Regions from separate parts of the Streptomyces albiaxialis genome, predicted to be linked through region 1. Evidence: riboswitches for the same ligand, from Rfam matches in the RefSeq annotation. Region 1 holds a riboswitch; each other region holds the start of a gene.

Region 1 (6,393 bases):
GGGGCGGAGGCGGTCACGCCTACTTGCAGGGGTTCTTCACGGACTTGCTGTAAGTCCAGTGACGTGACTTGGAGGGGACACCCCGATAGACGCCGTGCCCCATGGACGCCGTGCGGAAGGTGCCCTTCCTGCACGTGTAATTGCGCGTCTGGTTCCGGTACTTCTTCGTCCCGGCCTTCGGCTTCTTCACATTACGGGCCTTGCTCTTCGTGGCGTCGACCCATTTCCCCTTGACCTTCTTCTGGAGCTTGACGACGTTCGTCACCGAGTCCACGGGGGCGGTGCAGCCGAACTGCGACTTGCCCACGATCCATCCGTTCTTCCCGTGGGAATCATGGGGGATGTTCGCCTTCACCTTGCACTGGATGTAGCCACGGGCGGAAACGGAAGCCGTCTCCACGGTCGAGGCGCTGGCGGTGGGCGCGGCGGTGAGCAGAAGTCCCGCTATTCCGGCGGCTATGGAAAGGTTTTTCGCGGTGCGATTCACGTCGTTCTCTTCTACGGTCCTACGGTCGTTCAGGGCAACGGGACGGGCCCGTTGTTGATCATGAAGCTACCCCAAGCGCCAGAAATTGATCAAACCGACCGCATCCGACACGGTCCCCGCGAGGCGGCTCGTCGCGCGGCGAACCGTGGGGTGTCGAGTGCTGTACGGGCCGCGGAGACCACGGACGTCCACAGGAGGAGCCAGGACGTTGGACCACAGCCCCTGGCCGAAGTTCCCGCAGCGGGACCACGGCAGGCGCGACCGCCTCCGGCGCGTCCCCTCCGCCCTGCGGTCCGCCGCCCGCCACGTGGTGACGCGCGGCCAGACGGGGTAGACGGCGCCCGCCGGCGTCACCGCCGTCAGCGCACGGGCCGACGACATGACGAGAGCCGACAGGCCGACGGAGCTGAGGTCACTGCACGCGGCGAGCGTAGGCAACGGGCGTACGTCCGGCTACCGCGCCTTGACTTCAAGTCCCCTTCAAGTTCTACGTTGTGCGCGTCACCATCCACGCACGCGTACGCCCCAGGAGGCGACGACCATGACGACCCCGACGGACTCGACCCTCACCGACGACCGGCTCGCCGGGCAGCCCGCCGCCTACTGGACCGGTCTGGCCTACGAGGCGCTCATCGCCTTCACGCGGGACCAGCAGGCGCAGCTCGGCTTCACGCAGCCGCAGTTCTGGCTGCTGCGCAACCTCTCGTCGAACGACATCTCGCCCGACGGCCATGGCATGACCGTCCCCGAACTCCAGGAAGCCATGCGCTCCTACATCCGGCCCGAGGACGATGTGGCCGCCGAGGCCGGGGCGTTGCTGGAGCGCGGTGCGCTCAGCCGCGACGACGAGGGGCGGCTGTGGATCACCGAGGCGGGGGAGACGGAGCGCCTGCGCCTCAAGCAGCACGCCCCGGCGATCCGTGACCGTATCCACGCGGGCATCGACGACGCGGACTATGTGACGGCCCTGAAGGTGCTCCGGCAAATGATCCGGAACACCGGCGGCACCCTCCCCTGAGACGGAGCGGCGGAGCCCTACGCGAGGACCGCCGTCGCCTCGACCTCGACCAGGAGGTCCGGCTCCCCGAGGGCGGCGACGCCCAGCAGGGTGACCGGCTTGACCGGGTCGATGCCGAGCTTCGTCGCCGCGCGGTTCACCCCCTCGCCCAGCAGCGGCATCTTCTCGGGGCTCCAGTCGACGACGTAGACGGTCAGCTTCGCGACGTCGTCGAAGGAGCCGCCGACCTCGGCCAGCGCTGTGGCGATGTTGAGGTAGCACTGCTCGACCTGGGCGGCGAAGTCCCCGCCGCCCACGGGGGTGCCGTCGGCGTCGCGGGCGACCTGCCCGGCGAGGAACACCATCTTCGAACCGGTGGCCACCGACAACTGCCGGTACGCCTCGGGCTTCGGCAATCCCTCGGGATTCACCAGGGTCACGGACATGATCGGCCTCTCTCCAGACGTAGCGGACGTGGACGTCATCAAAACATAGCAGCGCTATGTAATGTGGGGTCATGGCGAGAACGAAGGATCCGGCGGTCCGCGCCCTGCTGCTCGACCGGGCCGCGCACATGCTGCGGACGCGGCAGCCGGTCACGCTCCGCACCCTGGTCGCCGGGACCGGCGTGTCGACGATGGCCGTCTACACCTACTTCGGCGGCATGGACGGCCTCTGGACGGCCCTCCGCCAAGAGGGCTTCACGCGCCTGAACGGCAAACTCACGGCCGTCACCATGACCGCCGACCCCGTGCGCGACCTCGCCGCGCTCGGGGCCGCCTATCTGGCCAACGCCCTGGAGAGCCCGGACCTCTACCGCGTCATGTTCGACGCGGGATTCGCCCTCGAAGACGCCGGGGCCGCGGACGAGACGCTGCACTGCCTCGTCCGTACCGTCGAACGCGCCAAGGCCAGGGACCGCTTCCGCGAGGACGTCGACCCGCTGGAACTGGCCACACAGAGCTGGGCGATCGGCCACGGCCTCGCCTCCCTCGTCGCCACGGGCCCCCTGCCGCCGGAGGCGCTCGCGCACGGAGTGCCCCTGCTCACCGCCCTGTTCACCGGCGCGGGGGACGAGCCGGACCGCTGCCGCCGCTCGGTCGCACGCGGCTGGCGGCGGCCTTGACGGGCTCCCGGACGCGCCTCGACACTCCACGAAGGGTTTCCTGACGAAGAGGTGGGAAGCATGGGGCGCTCAGAGCCGGACGCGGACGCGGACGCCACGGTCCGCGCGATCCAGCAGCCCCCGCTGACCTCGCGTCGCCACATCGATCTGCTCCGCGTGTGCAGCGCGGCGAGTTCGCTCCGCCGCGCCTGACGCCCTCGCACCCTCTCGTCAGCCGCGCCTTCCGCACCCGGGCACTCCGGCGCCCACGTACCCCCGTACACCCCTGCGCCGTACCCCGCCGCACCCGAAACCTTCAGGGAGACGTATGTCCCTCCAGCCCCCGAACGCCGAGCCCTCCCTCCGCGGCAGGATCGGCCGCGACGCGCGCAGCGGCCACCACCCCGTCCCGCATCGCTACCGACTGCACCTGGCCCTGTCCTGTCCCCGCTGTCTGGGCCTCGCCGTCACCCACAGCCTGCTCGGCCCCGACGCGGCCGTGCGGGTGAGCCTGCTGCCCGCCGTGCCCGACGCGCCGGACGGGGAGTACGCCGCGCTGCGTCCGCTGTACGAGGCCAGCGCGCACCGGCACCGGGGACCGGCCGTCGCGCCGGTGCTCAGCGACGACTGGACGGGGCGCATCGTCAGTACGCACGCGCCCGGCATCCTGGCCGACCTGGTCCGCCGCTTCGGCGGCGCCGAGGGCTCGCCCCTCGCGCCCCTCACGCGCGGCGCGGAACGGGAGAGCGAGGAGGTCGGCCGGCTCTGCGGCCGGGGCATCGCCGCCGCCGCGCAGCGCGCCGGGGAGCCCGGGGCGGGGGAGGGGGACCGCGAGCGGGCGCTCGCCACTCTGCTCGACAGCCTGGGAACGCTGGAGCGGCGGCTGGCCCACGACACACACGTGCTGGGGGACCGGCTGACGGTCGCGGACGTACGGGTCTGGGTCACGCTCGTCCAGCTCGACACGGTGCACCGCTGGCACCTGGACGCCTCGGCCGTGCACCGCGTCACCGCCCACCCGCACCTGTGGGCGTACGCGCGCAGGCTGGCCGCGCACCCCGCCTTCGGCGGGAATCTGGACCTCGACGGCATCGCCCGGCGGCATCACGCCCGGTGCCGCGGCGAGGAGGCGGCGGGCGCCGCCGTACGGATCGTGGACTGGGAGGCGCACCTCCCCGGAAGGGCCGGGAACGCCGAAAGGGCGGCATCCGCGAGGGATGCCGCCCATCGGACCGCGAGGTAAGGAACCGGCCGGTCAGGCCGGGGTGGTGCTCAGTGGCAGCTCAGACGGAGATGCCGTGGGCACGCAGGTACGAGACCGGGTCGATGTCCGAGCCGTAGTCGGGGCCGGTGCGCACCTCGAAGTGCAGGTGCGGGCCGGTGGAGTTGCCGGTGGAGCCGGACAGGGCGATCTGGCTGCCCGCGCCGACCTTCTGGCCGACCTGGACGTTGACCGACGACAGGTGGCCGTACTGGGTGTACTTGCCGTCGGCGTGCTTGATGACGACCTGGTTGCCGTAGGCACCGCCGTTGCCCGCCTGGACGACCTCGCCCGCGGCGACGGACTTCACCGGGGTGCCGGAGGCGGCGGTGAAGTCGACGCCGGTGTGGCTGCCGCTGGACCAGCTACCGCCGGACGCCTGGTACGGGGTGCTGGTGCCGCCCGGGACCGGACGGACGTAGCCCGTCGAGGAGGAGGGGGCGGCCGGGGCGGACTTCTGCGCGGCGCTCGGGGCGGCCTTCTTGGCCGGGCCCGAGACGGAGCCCTGCGGCTTCGCGCCCTTGTCGGACGGGGCCGAGGACGCGGAGGAGCCGCTGACGGTCAGCTTGAGGCCCGGGTAGATCACGTTCGGGTTGTCGCCGACGGCCTTGCGGTTCTTGTCGTAGACGGCCTTCCAGCCGCCCTCGACGCCGTGCGCGGCGGCGATCTTGTGGAGGGTGTCGCCGCTCTTGACGACGTACGCGCTGCCACCGGTCTGCGGCGCGGGCTTCGCGGGCTGGGCCGGCTTCGCGGGCTTGGGCTGCGCGGGCTTCGGCGCGGCCTGCTGCTGCGGCTTGGCGGCGTTCTGGGTGCTGGACTGCGCGTTGCCGTCCGGGTTCACGTCGGCCTTGGGGCCGCCCGAGGTCAGGCCGCCGGCACCGGCGCAGGCCCAGGCACCCGGGCCCTGCATGGCGAGGAGCTTCTCGGCGGTGGCGATCTGCTGGTCCTTGGTGGCCAGGTCGGCACGCGGCGCGTACTTGGTGCCGCCGGCGGCGGCCCAGGAGGAGTTGTTGAACTGCAGGCCGCCGTAGTAACCGTTGCCGGTGTTGGCCTGCCAGTTGCCGCTGGACTCGCACTGGGCGACCTTCTCCCAGGTGTCCACCGAGGCGGCCGAGGCCTGGCCGGCGGTGACGAGCGGGAGGACGACGCCCGCGCCACCCGCGGTCAGCGCGAGGGAGGCGGCTATGCGAAGGCGACGGGACTTTCGAGCATGCGCTCCGGACATAGGGGAATTCCTCTCCTACGCCTACGAGGTGAGCTGTCGGATTCGGGCCGGAGTAGTAGCCCGGCCGCAAAGGCACGTTTCGCGCGCCAGTGCGGCTTCACCCCAAGCCCCGGGCGGACCCCTGAAGGTCCGGCGAGGCGCTTACCTGGTTCCCCCGCTCCTGCCAACGGTGTTGTTTTCGCGCGCCAGCGGCAGGATTCGGCGTCTGGGCGGCGAGCTGCCGCACTGGGTCGGCGACAGCTCGTGCACCCTAAGCACACCGATTTGGGCGCGACAAACAATTGATCGTTTTCCGGGGTGCTTGACAGGCTCGTCGGAATTCTCCGCAGAAGGCCCGCATGGAGATCACAATTCCGGCGTGCGCTGCGAAAACACAGAGGTGTGCGGTACGGACATGTCAGGGATGGCCCCCCTGGTGTGAGCTGCGTCCTGTGAGTCGACTCACCGACCAGGGCCCTCCGGAGGCGCCCGAAGTCGCCCTGGAGGAAGGGCCGTCGAGAGGTTGTATCGACGCTTATGCCCGAAATGCCCTAACTGTTCGCGCGTTGCTCTCCGCCGCGCCCCCGCCGGGGAGCGGCGGAGCGGGGCGGCAGGTCGCGCATGTGGTCGCGGACGCGGGTCATGATCGAGCCGAGGGATTCCACGTCCTGCGCGGAGAGCGGGTCGAAAAGCAGGCGGCGCGCGACCTGGACGTGACCGGGCAGCACCTGGTCCACGCGCTCCCGGCCCGCCTCGGTGAGGGCGACGAGGGTCGCCCGGTGGTCGTCGGGGCTGGGGCCGCGCGTGACGAGCCCGGCCTTCTCCAGCAGCCCGGCCTGGTGGGTGAGGCCGCTGCGGCTGTAGACCACGCCGTCGGCCAGCTCGGTCATGGTGAGCGCCCCGTCGGACCCGGCCAGGCGCGCGAGGAGCTGGAACTGGACGTAGCTGAGGTCGCCCTCGGCGCGCAGGTGCCGCTCGACGGCGTGCTGGAGCAGGCTCACGGCCTCCATGAGCGCGAAGTAGGTCCCCAGCTCTTCGGGACGCAGTGGCTGCTCTTCGGTTCGCTGCGCGTCGGTCTCCGTCATCGCCCCACCTTATGTGTTTCGAGATCGAAGGAGTGGAACCGGCTACTTGTTTACTTCGACATCGAAGCAGTTTAGGGTGAGGATGTACTTCGAATTCGAAGCACATCACTGTGGAGGACATCATGAAGGCAGTGCGATACCACCGGTACGGCGACAGCGACGTCCTGGTCCACGAGGAGGCCGAGCGGCCGGTGCCGGGCGCGGGGCAGGTGCTGGTGCGGGTGGCCGCCACCTCGTTCAACCCGGTCGACGCG
Region 2 (6,393 bases), on a different contig from region 1:
GGATGCCGCGCTCGCGGGCGACGGCGGCGATGTGTTCGAGGAGCGCCGAGGCGACGCCCCTGCCCTGCTGGTCGTCGCGGACGAGGAAGGCGACCTCGGCCTGTTCTTCGGAGGAGGAGCCGGCCGGGGACGAGGCGGGGCGGCCGGAGGCGTCGATGCGGTCGTAGCGGACGGTCGCGATGAATTCGCCGCCCACGGTGGCGGCGAGGCCGACGCGGTCCACGTAGTCGTGGTGCGTGAAGCGCCGTACGTCACGGTCGGACAGCCGCGGGTATGGTGCGAAGAACCGGTAGTACTTGGACTCGTCGGAGACCTGTTCGTAGAAGCTGACCAGGCGCTCGGCGTCGTCCGGCGCGATGGGACGGACGCGCGCCGTCCCGCCGTCGCGCAGCACGACGTCCGCTTCCCAGTGGGTCGGGTAGGCACGCTCCTGGGGAGTCCGCATGAGGCCCAGCGTACGGCGGCGTACGCCGGGGGCACGCCCTGGAACGCCGCACTCCGGTCGCCGTGCGAAACTGGTCTAGACAACTCCATACGTCATCTCACACGAACCCGAAGGGCAACACCATGGTTGAGCGCCGCGTCACCGTAGGCTGGGCCGAGGGCCTGCACGCCCGCCCCGCCTCGATCTTCGTCCGTGCCGCCTCGGCCGCCGGCGTCCCCGTCACGATCCAGAAGGGCGACGGCTCCCCCGTGAACGCCGCCTCGATGCTGGGCGTGCTGGGCCTCGGTGCCGAGGGCGGCGAGGAGATCGTGCTGGCCTCGGAGGCGGAGGACGCCGGTCCGGCGCTCGACCGTCTGGCGAAGCTGGTCTCCGAGGGGCTGGAGGAGCTTCCGGAGACCGTCTGACGCTCCGCGGCGACCGCGGACCACGAGAGCGGGTGGAATCCCTGACCGGATTCCGCCCGCTCTCGCATTGCGCCCGCTCTCGCTCTGTCCGTCGCGTCCTTCGCCCCTGGGGCCTCGGGACATGAAACAGCCCCCGGCCGCCGCCGGGGGCTGTTCGCCGGAAGACCTGGATCAGACGTTCACGCCGTGCTGGCGCAGGTACGCGATCGGGTCCATGTCCGAGCCGTAGTCGGGGCCGGTACGGGCCTCGAAGTGGAGGTGCGGACCCGAGGAGTTGCCGGTCGAGCCGGAGAGGCCGATCTGCTGGCCCGCGGTGACGGACTGGCCGACGGAGACGCCGATCGAGTTCAGGTGGCCGTACTGCGTGTACGTGCCGTCCTCGTGCTTGATCACGATGTTGTTGCCGTACGCGCCGCCGTTGCCGGCCTCGACGACCTCGCCCGCGGCGACGGACTTCACGGGGGTGTTCATGCCCGCGTGGAAGTCGATGCCGGTGTGGCTGCCGGAGGACCACATGCTGCCGCCGGTCTTGTAGCCGGTGGACACCGCGCCGTCGACGGGCGCGACGTAACCGCCGCCGCCGACCGCGGCGCGCTGGGGCGCGGCCGAACGGGAGGCGGTCTGCGTGGCCTTCTCGGCGCGCGCCTCCTTGGCCTTCTCGCGGGCCTTCTCGGCCGCCGCCTTGCGCTTGGCCTCGGCGGCCTTCTTCTTGGCCTCGGCCTTGGTCTTGGCGGCCTCCGCCTTGGCGGCGGCCTCGGCCTCGGCCTGGATGGTGGCGGTCTTCGCCTCCTGGGCCTGCTGGTCGACAGCCTCGGCCAGGTCGCCGCGCGCCTCGATGGCGTGGGTGAGGCCGGTGTCGTGGACGTCGGACTGCCCACCGTCGGAGGCGAGGGCCGGGGACGCGAGGGTCCCGACGACGCCTGCGGCGGTGAGCCCGGCTATGCCCGCCGCGCCGGCACTGGCACGGCGCATACGGCTGGGCTGCTTGGGACGTCGGTGCTTCCCGGTGGCACGGGTGAACGCCATGGGCTGGCGTACTCCTTTCCTTCCCTCTCGCCTACCGGGTTAGCTGACGGGTTCGGAGCAGGAAGGTCTCCTACGGGCAACCCCTGGCGGGGTCGCCCGATTCACCCCAGGGACTTCGTGTGGGTCCCCGGCTCCCTCGAACCCTGACGGGTCTTCGGGACTCGGCGATTCACTGGGCGTCGGCCGCGGGCGCGGTCACTTCTGACGCACAGCGGCACCGACGCTAAGCGGGGCGTCTCCGGGGCGCCAAACGAATCCCGGAGTTTGTCGCACACGCCACACCGCTTCTCACCACAACACTGAACCAATCGGACATTTGACGGTCCCACGGGTCACACGCCGACCGCACGACAAGACCCCGCGGAAGCGGACGTACCACTTCCACGGGGCCTCCGTGTCGCACCGGTCCGAGGTCAGCCTCCGCTGACGACCTTGACCTCGCCGATCCCCAACTCCCGTACGGGCTCCGCGATCTGCGAGGCGTCACCGACCAGGACCGTCACCAGACGGTCGGCAGGGAAGGCGCTGACGGCCGCCGCCGTCGCCTCCACCGTGCCGGTCTCGGCCAGCCGGGCGTACAGCTCGCCCTGGAAGTCGTCCGGCAGGTGCTGCTCGACCTGGTCGGCCAGCGTCCCGGCGACGGCCGCCGACGTCTCGTACCGCAGCGGGGCCACGCCCACCAGGTTCCGCACGGCCACGTCCCGCTCGTCGTCCGTCAGGCCCTCGGCGGCGAGGGTGCGCAGCACCTTCCACAGGTCGTCCAGCGCCGGGCCCGTGACGTCCGTGGCGACCGAGCCGCTGATGGCCAGCAGCGCGGCACCCGTGCCCTCGGCCGAGGAGCGCATCACCTGGCCGAAGGCGCGCACCCCGTACGTGTACCCCTTCTCCTCGCGCAGGACGCGGTCCAGGCGGGAGGTGAGGGTGCCGCCCAGGCAGTAGACCCCCAGGAGCTGCGCGGGCCACACGCGGTCGTGCCGGTCCGGGCCGACGCGGCCGATGAGCAACTGGGTCTGCACGGCGCCGGGACGGTCGACGATCACGACACGGCCCGCGTCGTCCGCGGTGATCGGCGGCACCGGGCGCGGCTCGGCCGACGAGCCGGTCCAGGCGCCCAGGGTGTCGGCGAGCGCCGCGTCCAGGTCGACGCCCTCCAGGTCGCCCACGACGACGACGGTGGCGGTCGCGGGGCGCACATGCGCCTCATAGAACGCCCGTACGGCCGCGGCGTCGATACGGGCGACCGTGTCCTCGGTGCCCTGGCGCGGGCGCGACATGCGGGACTCGGCCGGGAACAGCTCCCGGGACAGCTCCTTGGCGGCGCGGCGGGCCGGGTTGGCCAGCTCGTGCGGGATCTCGTCCAGGCGGTTGTTCACCAGGCGCTCGATCTCGCCGTCCGGGAAGGCCGGGGCGCGCAGCGCGTCGGCGAGCAGCCCCAGCGCCTTCGGGAGCCGCGAGACCGGCACCTCCAGCGAGACACGGACGCCGGGGTGGTCCGCGTGGGCGTCGAGGGTGGCGCCGCAGCGCTCCAGCTCGGCGGCGAACTCCTCCGCGTCGTGCTTGTCGGTGCCCTCGCTCAGCGCGCGGGCCATGATCGTCGCCACGCCGTCCAGGCCCTCGGGCTCGGCGTCCAGCGGCGCCGTGAGGTTCACCTCGACGGCGACGACCTCCTGGCCCGGGCGGTCGCAGCGCAGCACCGTGAGGCCGTTGGGCAGCGTGCCGCGCTCGGGCGTGGGGAAGGCCCAGGGCTTGGGTGTGCCGCTGGAGGGCTGCGGGTGGAATTCCATGGTCGTGCCCGCGGGCGCGTCGGCGTCGCTCACTGGCCGGTCTCCTCAAGCTCGTTCTCGTCGTCCTCGGAACCCGCCTCGGCCGTCGGCTCCGCCGGCTCGTACACCAGCACGGCGCGGTTGTCCGGGCGCAGCCGCGCGGCGGCCACGGCGCGGACCTCCTCGCGGCTGATGTCGAGGATGCGGCCCACGGCGCTCAGGGCGAGCTGGGGGTCGCCGAACAGCACCGCGTACCGGCACAGTTCGTCCGCGCGGCCGCCCACCGTCGCCAGCCGGTCCAGCCATTCGCGCTCCAACTGGGCCTGGGCGCGCTCCATCTCCTCCTCGGTCGGGCCCTCCTCCGCGAACCGGCGCAGCTCGTCGTCGACCGCGGACTCGATGTCCGCGACCTCGACGCCGCCCGACGCCTTCACGTCCAGCCAGCCCAGCGAGGGCGCCCCGGCGAGCCGCAGCATCCCGAAACCGGCGGCGACCGCGCTGCGGTCGCGCCGCACCAGGCGGCTGTAGAGCCGGGAGGACTCGCCGCCGCCGAGCGCGGTCAGCGCCAGGTCGGCCGCGTCCGACTCACGGGTGCCGTCCTGCGGCAGCCGGTACGCCGCCATCATCGCGCGGGAGGGCACCTCCTCGACGAGGACCTCGCGCTTCTCCTCGCCCAGCACATCCGGCAGCGAACCGTCGCGCGGCGGGCGCTTGCCCTCGTGCGCGGGGATGGAGCCGAAGTACTTCTCGATCCAGGCGAGCGTCTGGTCCGGGTCGATGTCGCCGACGACGGACAGCACCGCGTTCCCCGGGGCGTAGTACGTACGGAAGAACTCCTGGGCGTCCTGGAGGGAGGCCGCGTCCAGGTCGGCCATGGAGCCGATGGGCGTGTGGTGGTACGGGTGGCCCTCGGGGTAGAGCATCGCGGTCAGGCGCTCGAACGCGGTGCCGTACGGCACGTTGTCGTACCGCTGGCGGCGCTCGTTCTTGACGACGTCCCGCTGGTTCTCCATCGACTCCTCGTCGAGGGCGTGCAGCAGCGAGCCCATGCGGTCGGCCTCCAGCCAGAGGGCCAGCTCCAGCTCGTGCGCGGGCATCGTCTCGAAATAGTTGGTCCGCTCGAAGCTGGTCGTGCCGTTGAGCGAGCCGCCCGCGCCCTGCACCAGCTCGAAGTGGCCGTTGCCCTTCACCTGGCCCGAGCCCTGGAACATCAAGTGCTCGAAGAGGTGGGCCAGTCCTGTGCGGCCCTCGACCTCGTGGCGGGAACCGACGTCGTACCAGAGGCAGACAGCGGCGACGGGGGTCAGATGATCCTCGGAGAGCACCACCCGCAGGCCGTTGGCCAGCCGGTGCTCCGTCGCTGTCAGCCCACCGGTGCCCTGCGGGGGCGTGGCCGTGTGACCCATGGGCATGGAGTCCCTTCGATCGCGGGGATTCCCGGCGAACGCCGGGACTTGTTTCGGGGCCGCCCGGCGCGCGCGGCGCGGCGGGCGGCCCTGTCACTGTATGCAACCGCGCCGACTACGTGCGAAGTTCCCGTACGGTACGCCCATGAGCTGGGCTCCCGCTCGTACGTCCGTCGGGTCGGAGGGCCCCGTGTCAGTGCCGAGGTCCACAATGGTCCGCGGCACGGAAGCACGGAAGCACCACATCAGCACCCACAACAGCAGCACAGCACCGAAGCAGCGAAGGAGCCGCAGCCGCGATGGCCCGCCGCAGTAAGAACAGGACGCCCGGGGGCGCGTCAGGTCCTGGGTCCGGGGAGGACTTCGAGGAGCGCATCCTCGACATCGACGTCGTCGACGAGATGCAGAGCTCCTACCTGGAGTACGCGTACTCGGTGATCTATTCGCGCGCGCTCCCCGACGCACGCGACGGGATGAAGCCGGTCCAGCGCCGGATTCTGTACCAGATGCACGAGATGGGCCTGCGCCCCGACCGGTCGTACGTGAAGTGCGCCCGCGTCGTCGGCGAGGTGATGGGACGTCTCCACCCGCACGGCGACAGCGCGATCTACGACGCGCTGGTCCGCATGGCCCAGTCCTTCTCCATGCGCCTCCCCCTGGTCGACGGCCACGGGAACTTCGGCTCGCTGGGCAACGACGACCCGCCCGCCGCCATGCGGTACACCGAGTGCCGCGCCGCGCCCGCCGCCGGACTGCTGGTCGACTCGATCGACGAGGAGACGGTCGACTTCGCGCCGAATTACGACGGCAGCCAGGAGGAGCCGGTCGCGCTCCCCGCGGCGTATCCGAACCTGCTGGTGAACGGGGCCTCGGGCATCGCCGTCGGCATGGCGACCAACATGCCGCCGCACAATCTCGGCGAGGTCATCGCCGCGGCCCGGCACCTGATCAAGCACCCGAACGCGGACCTGGACACCCTGATGCGCCACGTCCCGGGCCCCGACCTGCCCACGGGCGGCAGGATCGTCGGCCTGGAGGGCGTCAAGGACGCGTACGCGACGGGCCGCGGCACCTTCAAGATCCGCGCGACGGTCGCCATAGAGCAGGTCACGGCACGCCGCAAGGGCCTGGTGGTGACCGAGCTGCCGTTCGCGGTCGGCCCGGAGAAGGTCATCTCCAAGATCAAGGACCTGGTCAACTCCAAGAAGCTCCAGGGCATCGCCGACGTCAAGGACCTCACCGACCGCGCCCACGGCCTCCGCCTGGTCATCGAGGTCAAGAACGGGTTCAACCCGGAAGCCGTCCTCGCCCAGCTCTACAAGCTGACGCCCATGGAGGAGTCCTTCGGG
Region 3 (6,393 bases), on a different contig from region 1:
CCAAAGGCGGCAAACTCGACCACCAGGTCATCGCCGACTTCGTGGCGAGGCCGGACGAGATGCTGGAGGCTGCTTCCGCCCTGAGGAACGGCGTCGATTCCGGGGAGCTGTACCTGGTACCCGAACAGCCAGACGAGACAGACGAAGACAGTCATTCCGCGCCAGAAGGCCGTCTCCTGACCCGCTGGGCGCTCTACCGTGAACGCAGCCCAGTCCTCCGCCGGAAGAAGATCACCCAAGCACAGCGTCGCGGCCAGCCTCTGCAGTGCACCGTCTGCAGCTTCGATTTCGCACGGGTCTACGGAGGGTTGGGTGCCGGCTTCATCGAAGTCCATCATGTCCTCCCCCTTCATCAGGCCGGTCCGCGCGAGACCAGGCTCGACGACCTGGCATTCCTGTGCGCGAACTGCCATCGCATGTGCCACCGCACCCACGACGGGATGACCTGGCGGACTCCCTCAGAACTCCGGGAACTGCTGGCTTCAGCACCCGCCCACTCCTGAACGGGCCCCAGTTCACACCACACCGTTTTGCCAACGGCTCAGGACCGACGGGTTCTTCGAACGGCTGCGGGCCGATGCGCGGCGTGCCCCGCGATCCAGGTACGCCGAGTACTTCGTCGGCGTCGCCAGGATGGAGGCCGACGCCTCCACCATTGAAGCCTCCACCATTGAGGAGTGGGCTCCTCAGTTGGCCTCCGGGTTGCTTCAGACCGAGGATTACGCCCGGGCTGGGGTGCGTGCCCGTGCAGCGTTGCTCGGCGCTGCTGAGCCGCCCGAGTTCTGGGTGATCCTCGGCGAGTCGGTCCTTCGCCGGTGTGGTCCAGCGGAGGCGAAGAGTTTTGCGGTCCTGCCGTGATCCTTGAAGCGCACTCGTTCATGATGGGGGTGGCCACGCCTGATGACCTTCCCCGAAGAACCGCCGTCGTCTATGCGGAGGCGCTTCACAGTGGCCAGCCTCGTATCAGGAATCAGCAGAGAGCTTGTGTAATGGCTGCGGCCGCTGCCCGTACTCAGCGAGAGGCCCCTTGCTCTGTGCATTCCGCGTTCGACAGGAATCTCGGCCCCGTTCCCCTCCTCGATCCCCTCTCCTATCCCGGGCGGCTTCTCGATCGGGCGGCTCTGCTCGATGGGGAGCGGCTTGTCGATGTCGGGATGGGGGAGATCGATGTGCTGCTCGGGGCTCGGCGGGTGGCGCCGCTTTCCGGGCGGACGCCCGTTCTCGCCGTGGGGTCCAATGGGGCGCCCGCTCAGGTGCGGTACAAGTTTGCCGCTGCCGGGGTGTCCTGCGTGGTGCCCATGGCGCCGACCCTTGTGGAAGGCGTGAGCGTGGGGGTTTCCGCGCATGTGAGTCCTGCCGGGTATGTTGCCGCTGCGCCCGTCATGGGAGACGGGGGCTCCTCCACGCTCGTTCTCAGTTGGCTGGACGAGGCACAGCTTGCCGTCATGGACGCGAGTGAGGGCCGTAATTATCGGCGCGTGCCCGTGCCCGTGCCCGTGCCCGTGTCCGGTCTCGACGCGCAGATGTACGTGTCCGCGCACGGGCTGCTGGCTCGGGACGGCGTGCCCCGGGCCGCTCGGCCTCAAGGGGAGTTGATCTCCGAGCTGTTGGCCGGCTCCGCGGCGCTTCGGGGCCGTTTCGGGGAATCGCCCGAGAGCTGGGTGCGGGTCGCCTCTGCCGATGAGGGCGCGCGGCGGTATGCCGGTCGGGTGTTCGCCGAGGAGGGGTGGGTGCGGGAGAGTGAGCCCTATGGATGACAGCTCTCTGCTCTCCCTGCTGCCCCGGCGCCGGCTCGGCGTACTCGTGACGCTGAAGCGGGACGGGCGGCCCCAGTTGTCCAATGTCAATTACCACTACGACGCCGCGACCCGCACAGTGCGCGTTTCCGTCACCGCCTCCCGGGCCAAGACCCGGAATCTTCTCCGGGATCCCCGCGCCAGTTTCCACGTCATGTCCGAGGACGGGTGGGCCTGGACCGTCGTCGAGGGGGACGCCGAGCTGTCGGCCGTGGCCGCGGAGCCGTACGACGCCGCCGTCGAGGAACTCGTCGCGCTCTATCGGGCGATCCAGGGCGAGCACCCGGACTGGGACGAGTACCGGGCCGCGATGATCGCCGACCAGCGGCAGGTCGTACGGCTCCCCGTCGGGCGTGTTTACGGGCAGGCCCCCCGGTAAGCCCCCCCCGGGTAGGTCCCTGGTTCCCCGTCCCCCTACGCCGGTCCCCGGTCCCCGGTCCCCCTACGCCGACGCCCTTGTCAGGCGCTCCTGTTCCTCCTCCGTCAGCTCCAGGTCCCCCAGGGCCAGCAGCGGTCCGAGCTGGTCCACGGTGCGGGCGCTCGCGAGGGGGGCCGTGACCGTGGGGCGGGCGGCGAGCCAGGCCAGGGCGACCGTCGCCGGGCTCGCGTTCCGCTCGTCGGCGACGGCGAGCAGTTCGCGCAGGACGCGGCGGCCCCGTTCCGTCTCCAGGTGCCGGGCGGCGCCGCCGCTGCGCGCGCTGTCCGGGACCGGCTGGTCCGGGCGGTACTTGCCCGTCAGGAAGCCCGCGGCCAGCGCGTAGTACGGGATCACCGCGAGCTCCGCCTCCGCCGCGAGGGCCGACAGCTCGCCCTCGTACGTGTCGCGGGAGACGAGGTTGTAGTGGGGCTGGAGGGCGACGTAGCGGGCCAGGCCCTCGCGGTCGCTGGCGGCGAGCGAGGCCCGCAGGCGCTCGGGGGAGATGTTGGAGGCGGCGATCTCACGGATCTTGCCCGCGCGGACCAGCTCGTCGAGGGTGCCCATGATGTCCTCGACGGGGACGGACTCGTCGTCGAAGTGGGTGTAGAAGAGGTCGATGTAGTCCGTGCGGAGGCGGGCCAGGGAGGCGTCGACCGCCGCGCGCAGCGTGTCCGGGGCCAGGCCCTTGAAGCGCGGGTGGCCGCCGGCCTTGGTGGCGAGGACGACGCGGTCGCGGTTGCCGCGCGCGGCGAGCCAGTCGCCGAGGACGGTCTCGGACTCGCCGCCCTGGAGTCCTTCGACCCAGGAGGCGTACGTGTCCGCGGTGTCGAGGAAGTTGCCGCCCGCCTCGGTGTAGGCGTCGAGGACGGCGAAGGACGTGGGGGCGTCGGCCGTCCATCCGAAGACGTTGCCGCCGAGGCAGAGGGAGGAGACCGAGAGCTGTCCGACCTTGTGCGTACGCAGTGGCATGAGGCGACCGTAGCGCGCGTGAGGGCATGCGGTCATGGACGACGGTCCTGGCGTCGGGGGGTGGTCCGCCAGGACCGCCGGGTCTGTGAGGCCCCGCCGTCGCCGCCCCGTCCCCTCCTGACGTGCTGAGGCGGGAGCGCGGGTACGTACGCGTACGTGCGTTCGCGTGTACGTGCGTGCGTGCGGCGTGCCTCGGCGGTGCGGGGCGACGACGCGGGGTGTGGGTGTGGGGGGTGGGTCCTGCGTGACAGGAGAGACCTGAGGGCCTGTGAGACCCGGGGTCCGTGAGACCCGGGGTCTGTGAGACCCGAGGGTCCGTGAGACCTGAGGGCCTCCCGTCAGACGTTCATGCCCTTCTCGCGCATCCACGGCAGCGGCGCGACCGGGTCGCCTCCGCCGGGCCTGACCTCGACGTGGAGGTGGGGGCCCGAGGAGTTGCCGGTGGAGCCGACGCGGCCGACGACGTCGCCGGTGCCGACCTTCTCGCCGGCCGACTTGGTCATCGAGGAGAGGTGGCAGTACCAGATCTCGGTGCCGTCCTCCAGCTCCAGCACGATGCGGTAGCCGTACGAGCCTGCCCAGCCCGCTTCCTTGATCGTGCCGGAGTGGATCGCCTTGACGGGGGTGCCGTTGGGGGCGGCGAAGTCCTGGCCGGTGTGGTCGCTCTGCCACATGCCGCCCGCCTGGCCGAAACCGGCGCTGAGCTGGTAGTTGGAGACCGGGACGACGTACTGGCGGGCGAGCTTGGCGCGGCGCTCGGCCTCGGCCTTCCGCTTCTTCTCCTCGGCGATCTTGCGCTTGCGCTCCGCCTCGGCCTTCTTCTGCTTGGCCTCTTCGGCGTCCGCCTTCTTCTTCGCCTCGGCCGCGGCCTTCTGGGCGGCCTCGGTGGCGGCCTTCTCGCGGGCCTCGTCCTCGGTGTTGTGCTTCTGCTGCTCGGCCTGCGCGAGGATCCGGGCGCGGAGCGCCTCGCCCGCGTCGGTGGTGCCCTCGGCGGCCTCTTCCTGCGTCAGCCCGGCCTGGGTGAGCGGCTGTTCGGCGGCGGCGCCGGCCAGCTCGTCCGCGTCGCCGGAGGCGGAGTCGTCGGATATGAGGTCGCCGACGCCCGGGAGGTCCTCGGCCTCGGGGAGGTGCTCGCCCAGGTTCGCGACGGAGCCCAGGTCGGGCATGGAGATGGCCGCCGGGTCCTTGTCCTTGGCGGTGGCCATGCCGCCCGCGCCCACCGCGGCGATCATGCCGACGCCGAGGACGGCGCCGCTGCGGGCCATGCCGCCGCTGCGCTGCTTGCCGACGCGGTGACGGCCGCGGACCGGGCGGATGGACTCCTCGGTGGGGTTCCACTCCTCCCAGGTCTCCTCGCCCCCGGCGCCGGGGGCGGCGTCGTAGGGGCCGTACGCGTCATAGGGGCCGTACGCGTCGTACGGCGCCGACCCGTCGTCGTCGTGGAACGGGTCGTACGCGACCTCGGGGGCATGCCTCTGCGACCTGGACGCCACGGGGGGCGTTCTCCTTTCCTTCCTCTCGCCTACCGGGTTAGCTGACGGGTTCGGAGCAGGAAGGTCTCCTACGGGACGGCGCGAACCGGCCCGATTCACCCCATCCTCCGGGTCTGGGCTGACACGAAGGGGTGGTTCCCCGGTTCCCGAGGTGCGTGCGGTGCCCGACGAGTTGTCGCTCGTGGTGTCGCACGCGCGGGATTCGGCGACGGCGCACGGTGCCGTCTCTCGTGACGACAGTGACGACCGCGCTGCGTTATCGGACGTTAATAGAAGCGCGCCCGTGATTCCAAGCCGTTCCCGTTAATTCGTAGTCACCATGGCCAGCACTTTCCGGGGCAGGTGGGGCCAATTGGGGCGCGTGGTCACCGGAGTTGAGGCGGAGAATCGCGGAGCGTAACCGCTAACAGGTGCGTGACGCGGCCTGCGACGCCGCCCGCCCCGGCCGTTCCGGGCGGCCCACGGCGAGCAGCGCCATGTCGTCGGACGTCCCGCCGCCCGTGTGCGCCTCGACGTCCCGTACGAGCATGTCGAGCACCGCGTCGGGGTCCTCGAACGGGCAGCCGGACAGCCGTTGTACGGGGTCGTAGAACTCGCCGTCCTCGTCGCGCGCCTCGGAGAGTCCGTCGGTGTAGAGGAGGAGCTGCGCGCCCGCGGGGAACGCGAACTCGTCGGCGCGGTCCGGCCAGACCCCCAGCTCCGTCACGCCCAGCGGCAGCGCGGGGACGCGGGGGTCGAGCGAGCGGACGGTGCCGTGGTCGAGCAGGAGCGGCGGCGGATGGCCCCGGTTGATGAGCCGCAGGACGCGGGTCGCCGCGCCCTCGGCGACCGGGGGCAGCTCGGCGAGGACGGCGGTGGTGAAGCCCTCGAACTGCTGGATGCCGAGCCGCCGCTGCCCCTCGCGCTCCAGCGAACGGTCGAGCCGCGCGGCGACCCCCGCCAGCGTCGGCTCCTCCTCGGCCGCCTCGCGGAACGCGCCGATCACGATGACGACCGCGGAGACCGCGCCGAGCCCCTTGCCCCGGACGTCGCCGACGATGAGCCGTACGCCGTGCGGCGTGTGCTGTACGGCGTAGAAGTCCCCGCCGATGCTGGCGTCGGTCTGCGCGGCCTTGTAGCGCGCGGCGACGATGAGCCCGCCGACCCGCGAGGGCGGCGCGGGCAGCACGGCGAGCTGCGCGGCCTCGGCGACGATACGGGCGCTGGCGAGCTGCTCGTCGTTGCGGCGGATCAGATAGCTGATGCCGACGGCGAGGAGCGAGACGGCGACGACGGCGAGCGCGGGCAGCTCGCGCTCGAAGCCCTCCACGTCGTGGTCGAAGAACGCCGCGAGCAGGCTGATCGTCGTGCACGAGACGATTCCGGTGATCACCGTGGCGCGCATCGTCTGGAGCGCGGCGGCGGCGATGGGCGCGGCGGCGAAGAGCGCCGAGATCGTCAGGCCGGGGCGGAGGATCTCGATCACCGTCCCGAGCACGATGAAGGCCGCGGGCAGCACGCGGGCGTAGCGGCGCAGCGTGCGGTGGTACGGGCCCCCGTCCCGGTCCCGGCCCCGGTCCCGGTCCCGGCCCCGGTCCCGGCCACCCTCGTGCCCGTCGTTCGCCGTGCGGTGCCTGTCCCCGGCGGCGGGCCGGTCCCTGTCGGTGTCGGGCGCGGCGGGCCGCGTCCAGCCCTCGGGGTCGGACCGGTCATCGCGCCGGCGTCCGGTCCGGCACTC

What was found. A riboswitch is a leader RNA that binds a small molecule or an ion and turns the genes downstream of it on or off. The one in region 1 is predicted to bind cyclic di-AMP.
Positions count from the first base shown of each region.
Region 2: another riboswitch for cyclic di-AMP. It lies ahead of ABD343_RS28835 (M23 family metallopeptidase); the one in region 1 lies ahead of ABD343_RS08335 (peptidoglycan DD-metalloendopeptidase family protein).
Region 3: another riboswitch for cyclic di-AMP. It lies ahead of ABD343_RS10405 (M23 family metallopeptidase); the one in region 1 lies ahead of ABD343_RS08335 (peptidoglycan DD-metalloendopeptidase family protein).

Region 1 is NZ_BAAAPE010000005.1:59,630-66,022, reverse strand. Features, by position in the region: gene ABD343_RS08370 (hypothetical protein) at 20-487, opposite strand; gene ABD343_RS08365 (hypothetical protein) at 696-821, shown strand; gene ABD343_RS08360 (MarR family winged helix-turn-helix transcriptional regulator) at 1,029-1,505, shown strand; gene ABD343_RS08355 (RidA family protein) at 1,523-1,930, opposite strand; gene ABD343_RS08350 (TetR/AcrR family transcriptional regulator) at 2,002-2,610, shown strand; gene ABD343_RS08345 (hypothetical protein) at 2,671-2,802, shown strand; gene ABD343_RS08340 (glutathione S-transferase C-terminal domain-containing protein) at 2,918-3,832, shown strand; gene ABD343_RS08335 (peptidoglycan DD-metalloendopeptidase family protein) at 3,873-5,075, opposite strand; cyclic di-AMP (ydaO/yuaA leader) riboswitch at 5,081-5,289, opposite strand; gene ABD343_RS08330 (MarR family winged helix-turn-helix transcriptional regulator) at 5,606-6,139, opposite strand; gene ABD343_RS08325 (NADP-dependent oxidoreductase) at 6,262-6,393, shown strand, end outside.
Region 2 is NZ_BAAAPE010000014.1:45,849-52,241, forward strand. Features, by position in the region: gene ABD343_RS28825 (bifunctional acetate--CoA ligase family protein/GNAT family N-acetyltransferase) at 1-445, opposite strand, end outside; gene ABD343_RS28830 (HPr family phosphocarrier protein) at 568-849, shown strand; gene ABD343_RS28835 (M23 family metallopeptidase) at 1,021-1,875, opposite strand; cyclic di-AMP (ydaO/yuaA leader) riboswitch at 1,889-2,052, opposite strand; gene ABD343_RS28840 (M16 family metallopeptidase) at 2,289-3,659, opposite strand; gene ABD343_RS28845 (M16 family metallopeptidase) at 3,689-5,044, opposite strand; gene ABD343_RS28850 (DNA gyrase/topoisomerase IV subunit A) at 5,344-6,393, shown strand, end outside.
Region 3 is NZ_BAAAPE010000006.1:26,878-33,270, forward strand. Features, by position in the region: gene ABD343_RS10380 (HNH endonuclease) at 1-503, shown strand, start outside; gene ABD343_RS10385 (Scr1 family TA system antitoxin-like transcriptional regulator) at 634-858, shown strand; gene ABD343_RS10390 (hypothetical protein) at 1,035-1,757, shown strand; gene ABD343_RS10395 (PPOX class F420-dependent oxidoreductase) at 1,750-2,175, shown strand; gene ABD343_RS10400 (aldo/keto reductase) at 2,239-3,183, opposite strand; gene ABD343_RS10405 (M23 family metallopeptidase) at 3,522-4,676, opposite strand; cyclic di-AMP (ydaO/yuaA leader) riboswitch at 4,688-4,849, opposite strand; gene ABD343_RS10410 (PP2C family protein-serine/threonine phosphatase) at 5,080-6,393, opposite strand, start outside.